Regions from separate parts of the Shewanella sp. KCT genome, predicted to be linked through region 1. Evidence: predicted binding sites of a transcription regulator. Region 1 holds the regulator's gene; the other holds the start of a gene.
What was found. Region 1 encodes sigma-54, which starts transcription at its own class of promoters, with help from an activator protein. Its sites were predicted from a motif close to GTTGGCACGNNNNTNGNNT; they were not measured.
Positions count from the first base shown of each region.

Region 2: glnA (glutamate--ammonia ligase) is a predicted target of sigma-54. The motif match lies at 2,079-2,097, and genes of this name have one in related genera.

Region 1 is NZ_LVDJ01000008.1:160,807-164,015, reverse strand. Features, by position in the region: gene lptB (LPS export ABC transporter ATP-binding protein) at 1-453, shown strand, start outside; gene AYI87_RS13105 (RNA polymerase factor sigma-54) at 588-2,075, shown strand; gene hpf (ribosome hibernation promoting factor) at 2,106-2,393, shown strand; gene ptsN (PTS IIA-like nitrogen regulatory protein PtsN) at 2,396-2,839, shown strand; gene rapZ (RNase adapter RapZ) at 2,836-3,209, shown strand, end outside.
Region 2 is NZ_LVDJ01000005.1:209,318-212,526, forward strand. Features, by position in the region: gene AYI87_RS09520 (M14 family metallocarboxypeptidase) at 1-404, opposite strand, end outside; gene glnA (glutamate--ammonia ligase) at 588-1,997, opposite strand; gene typA (translational GTPase TypA) at 2,366-3,209, shown strand, end outside.

The sequences.
Region 1 (3,209 bases):
AAGCTCTCGGTGCGGGACAACATCATGGCCGTGCTCCAGACCCGCAGCGATCTTAATAACGATGGCCGCGAAGAGGAGCTGGAACACCTGCTGGAAGAGTTTCATATTACCCATATCCGTGACAGCCACGGCATGGCGCTCTCGGGCGGTGAACGTCGCCGGGTGGAGATCGCCAGAGCGCTGGCCGCCAACCCTAAGTTTATTCTTCTCGACGAGCCGTTCGCCGGGGTCGATCCCATCTCGGTAATCGACATCAAGAAGATCATTGAGCAGCTCAAGAATCGCGGCCTGGGGGTGTTGATCACCGACCATAACGTGCGCGAAACATTAGATGTCTGTGAGAAAGCCTATATCGTCAGCCATGGTAATCTGATCGCCGAGGGCACACCCGCCGAAATCTTAGACAACCAGCAAGTACGAGCAGTGTACTTAGGTGAACAATTCAAGCTATAGTTAATCTTATAATGGGGCCACAGAGGAAAAACCACGCGTTAATTGTGGCCTTAGGAACTATCCGATATATTTGTCCGGCACATATAGCCAGAGCTTTCTCATTTTATAATTAGAAACAAGGGAATAGCAGTACGATGAAAGCGTCACTTCAGCTCAAAATGGGTCAGCATCTCACCATGACGCCCCAGCTACAGCAGGCCATACGTCTGTTGCAGTTGTCGTCATTAGAGTTGCAGCAGGAGATCCAGCAGGCATTAGAATCCAACCCGCTACTGGAGTTGGATGAAGAGCAGGAGAGCGCCAGCATCGAGCTGCAAGACGATAGCGTCAGCGACAGCTTCGACAGCAAGTACGACGACAAGATAGAGCTGGATTCGAGCCAGGATAACTCAGGGGTCGAGACCTCAGATGCCCTGACTCAAGACTCTATGCCTGACGAGCTGCCGGTGGATACCACCTGGGATGAGGTCTACACCGCCTCGCCAAACTCAAGCTCGGGCGCCATGCGCGACGACGACATGCCTTTTCAGGGCGAGACCAGCGAAGGTCTGTATGAACACCTGGAATGGCAGAAGAACCTGACCCCTTTTTCCGATAACGACCTGGCCATCGCTACCGCCATCATCGACGCTATCGACGAGCGCGGTTACCTCACCCAGACCTGTGAAGATATTCTCGAGGCCATGGGCGACCCTGAGATCGAACTCGACGAGGTCGAGGCGGTGCTCAAACGGGTACAACACTTCGACCCTATTGGCGTGGCGGCCCGCGACCTCAGCGAATGTCTGACGATCCAGCTGGCCCAATACAGTGACGACACGCCGCACATCGCTAACGCCCGCATGCTGATCAAGGAACACCTGGATCTCATCGCCGGACGCGACTTCCGCCTGCTGATGCGCAAGACCAAGCTCAAGGAAGATGAGCTGAGGGATGCCATCGCCCTGATCCAGACCCTGAATCCCCGTCCAGGGCTCGCCATCACCGCCAGCCGCGACGAGTACGTGATCCCAGATGTGACCGTCACCAAGAAGAAGGGACGCTGGGTAGTCGAGCTCAACCCAGACAGCATGCCCAAGATCAACGTCAACCAACAGTATGCCGCCATGGCCCGCAGCACTAAGAGTCAGGCGGACGGCCAGTTTATTCGCGGTCACCTGCAGGAAGCCAAATGGTTCCTCAAGAGCCTGGAGAGTCGCAACGAGACCCTGCTCAAGGTGACCAACTGTATCGTCGACTTCCAGCAAGGTTTCTTCGAATTTGGCGAAGAGGCGATGAAGCCCATGGTACTGAACGACATCGCCGAGGCGGTGGAGATGCATGAATCCACCATCTCACGTGTGACCACGCAAAAATATATGCATACCCCGAGAGGGATCTTCGAGCTTAAATATTTCTTCTCCAGTCACGTCGGTACCGACGATGGCGGAGAGTGCTCTTCAACAGCAATACGTGCCTTCATCAAGAAGCTGGTTGCTGCGGAAAACCAGAAAAAGCCATTGAGCGACAGCAAGATGGCTCAACTCTTGGCCGAACAGGGTATTAAGGTGGCTAGACGCACCATTGCCAAGTATCGCGAGGCAATGCTTATACCGCCCTCGAATCAGCGCAAGAGCTTATAAAACAAACCTGGAAACTGGAGGACTATCTTTATGCAAATAAACCTGACTGGGCACCATATCGAGATCACCCAATCTCTACGAAGCTACATCGAAGAGAAATTCACAAAGCTTGAACGTCATTTCGATCAGATCAATAATGTGCACGTTGTATTAAATGTCGAAAAGTTGCAACAGAAGGTTGAGGCAAAGTTACATCTCCGTGGCGGAGAAGTGTTCGCAACATCCGAACATGCGGACATGTATGCCGCGATAGACTCCCTGATTGACAAACTCGATCGTCAGGTCATTAAACACAAAGAGAAGCTTACTAAACATTAACGATGGAACTGAGTACCATCCTGCGGCCGGAGTGCACCACCTGCGCCACTCCGGGCAGTAAGAAAAAGGTACTGGAGCTTATCAGCGACTTAGCCGCTGTCCAGTACCCCACCCTCTCCTCTCAAGAAATATTTGAAAGCCTTCTGGCTCGAGAGAAAATGGGCAGCACAGGTATAGGCAATGGTATCGCGATTCCTCACGGACGGCTGACTAACATAGATCAACCCGTGGCCGTACTGGTGAAATGTGCTGAACCAATCGCATTCGATGCCATTGACAATCAGCCCGTCGATATCCTTTTTGCGTTATTGGTGCCCGCAGATCAATGCGAGCAACATCTTAGCACCCTGGCCGCTATGGCCGAGAAGCTCAATGATAAGGCGATCATGAAGCAGCTAAGAAAGACCCAAGACGAATCCGAACTCTATCAGGTGATCACCCAATGAAATTGGTTTTGGTATCCGGACGCTCAGGATCGGGAAAATCCGTCGCACTCAGGGTCCTAGAAGATCTAGGCTACTACTGTGTCGACAATCTGCCCTTGCAGATGATGGAGTCCCTGCTGGAGCAGCTCAAGGGACGCAGCGATCTCGTGGCCATCAGCGTCGATGTACGCAACATGCCCAGCGAAGAGATCCAGCTGGAAAAGCAGCTGGCCAAGCTCCCCAAAGATACCGAAATCTTAAGCTTCTTCCTGAACTCCAGCGACAATGTACTGCTCAAGCGCTATAGCGAGACCCGCAGACTACACCCGCTGTCACGCTCTAAGGTCTCCCTCAAGGAGGCAATTCAGCTCGAGGGCAAGCTGCTCGACCC
Region 2 (3,209 bases), on a different contig from region 1:
CCGTTTTCTAACACGAAGCCGCGATTCGGGTTTTGTCCCAATTTGTTGAATCTATGGCCGCGCTTGAAACCAGTGGGGTTCACCAGTGGCAGCAGGCTAAGGTTGATCTGGCCGAAGAGCTCGGGTTCCAGTTCGTTGAGGAAGTAGAGCAGCCCCCAGGGGCCGGCGGCCTCTTCTCCATGAAAGCCGGCGCTGATCAATATCGAGGGCTGATCTGCCTTCTGCGCCGGTGACTGATACAGTTCCAGCGGATGCGGACCGGCATCGCCCAGCTTGCGCGCCTGTAGCCCGAGGCGACTAGCCTGCTCTTCTAAGCGGGCATAGAAGCTGCTGATATCATTGCTCTGACAGCTAAAAATATCGCTGTGCCAGGTGAAAGACTGGAAGGGATCGCGGCTAGACATAATGGGATTCTAAAGTAAGTGATTCGGCGTGATCATGATAGCAGTTTGGCCATAAAGTTAAATCAATTTTATGCCCGCCATCAGGCGCTTAAGCCAAGTTTACCTGCCGGTAAAAGGGCATAAAAAAGCCGCCTTACGCGGCGGCTTCTTCGAGCAATGAACCTCCTAGCTTAGTAGCAAGGATTACAGACTGTAGTACAGTTCGAACTCGGCTGGGTGAGTGGTGCGAGCCACTTTCTCAGCTTCTGCTGTCTTCAGCGCGATGTAAGAATCGATGAAGTCATCAGAGAATACGCCGCCTTTGGTAAGGAACTCACGGTCTGCATCCAGGTTCTCAAGTGCGTTCTCAAGAGAGGTTGCAACCTGTGGGATCTCAGCCGCTTCTTCCGCTGGCAGATCGTATAGATCTTTGTCCATGGCTTCGCCTGGGTGGATCTTGTTCTGGATACCATCAAGACCAGCCATCAGCAGTGCAGCGAACGCCAGGTATGGGTTAGCCGTTGGATCTGGGAAGCGAGTCTCGATACGACGTGCCTTAGGGCTTGGCACTACTGGGATACGGATAGACGCAGAGCGGTTACGTGCCGAGTAGGCCAGCATGACTGGTGCTTCGAAGTGAGGCACAAGACGCTTGTACGAGTTGGTGCTTGGGTTAGTGAAGGCGTTCAGCGCGCGAGCGTGCTTGATGATACCGCCGATGTAGTACAGAGCAGTCTCACTCAGACCCGCATACTTGTCACCAGAGAAGAGGTTTACACCATCTTTAGCCAGTGATTGGTGAACGTGCATACCGCTGCCGTTGTCGCCAACGATTGGCTTAGGCATGAAGGTCGCCGTCTTGCCGTAAGCGTGGGCCATGTTGTGAACCACGTACTTAAGGATCTGGATTTCGTCAGCCTTTTCAGTCAGCTTGTTGAAGCGAGTCGCGATCTCGTTCTGACCGGCAGTCGCCACTTCGTGGTGGTGCGCTTCAACTACTTGACCCATCTCTTCCAGAACCAGACACATGGCGCTACGAAGATCTTGTGAAGAGTCAACCGGTGCTACTGGGAAGTAACCGCCTTTCACGAATGGACGGTGACCTGTGTTGCCGTCTTCGTAGTGAGTGCCTGAGTTCCAAGCCGCTTCTTTAGCGTCTAGCTTAACGAAACAGCCTGACATGTCGGTGCCGAACTTAACGTCGTCAAACAGGAAGAACTCTGGCTCAGGACCAATGAGTACGGTATCGGCGATGCCGGTAGAAACCATGTACTCTTCGGCTTTCTTAGCGATAGAGCGTGGGTCGCGGTCGTAACCAGTCATAGTGCCTGGCTCGAGAATGTCACAGCGGATCAGGGCAGTGGTTTCTTCGGTGAACGGGTCAAGAACGAAGGTAGTTGGGTCTGGCATCAGTACCATGTCTGACTCGTTAATGCCTTTCCAACCAGCAATAGATGAACCGTCGAACATTTTACCGTCTTCAAAGAAATCGGCATCAACCTGGTGAGCAGGAATAGATACGTGCTGCTCTTTACCTTTAGTATCGGTAAAACGCAAATCAACAAACTTAACTTCAAGTTCTTCTAGTTGTTGTAAAACTGATTCAACTGACATTCTAAAGTCTCCGAGTAGAGTAGAGGGGATGCCCTTCTTATATCATTCAGCGTTGCGACCAACGCGGTTCTGGCATGAGTAAAGCTAGACTCGTGCCAAAAGTTTAACGTATTGATTTTTATGGGAACAATAAAGAAGGTAGGTGGCGGGAATCTCGTTATTGCACCACAAAGGTGCAACTGATGCCTCTTGATGGTGCGTTCACCAATATGGTGCGCACCAATATAAACATGACTATTCATAGCTGACTAAAAAATAATCCTGTGCGAGAGCCCCTCGCTAGAGTAGAATGGCACGTTTTTTATTGCAACAGCTATTATTAGGGCTGTTATCAATACCCTATTTTTTCGATGGTAAGAGGTTTATCCGTGTTAGAGAATTTACGTAACATCGCCATTATTGCACACGTTGACCATGGTAAAACGACCCTGGTTGATAAGCTGCTGGCACAGTCTGGAACCCTTGAGACTCGAGGAGAGGCCGCTGAGCGGGTGATGGATTCCAACGATCTTGAAAAGGAACGTGGAATCACGATTCTGGCGAAGAATACTGCCATCAAGTGGAACGATTACCGTATCAACATCGTTGATACCCCTGGCCACGCCGACTTCGGTGGCGAGGTAGAACGTGTACTTTCTATGGTTGACTGTGTGCTACTGCTAGTTGATGCGGTCGATGGTCCAATGCCACAGACACGTTTCGTGACTAAGAAAGCCTTCGCTCAAGGCCTTAAGCCTATCGTAGTGATCAACAAGATCGACCGTCCGGGTGCGCGCCCTGATTGGGTTATCGATCAAGTATTCGACCTGTTCGACAACCTGGGTGCTACCGACGAGCAACTAGACTTCCCAATCGTTTATGCTTCTGCACTGAACGGTTTCGCGACTCTGGATCCTGAAGAGACTGGCACAGACATGACGCCACTGTTCGAGACCATCGTCGAGAAAGTGTCTTCACCTGACGCCGATGCCGAAGGTGCCTTCCAGATGCAGATCTCTCAGCTGGACTACAACTCATACGTGGGCGTTATCGGCGTTGGCCGTATCAAGCGCGGTAGCGTTAAGGTGAACCAGCAGGTTACCGTTGTGGGTGCCGATGGTACCACACGTAACGGTAAGATCGGCCAGGTACTCGGCTACATGGGTCTGGATCGTCACGAAGTGACTGAAGCCAATGCCGGCGACATCGTAGCGATCACAGGTCTTGGCGAGC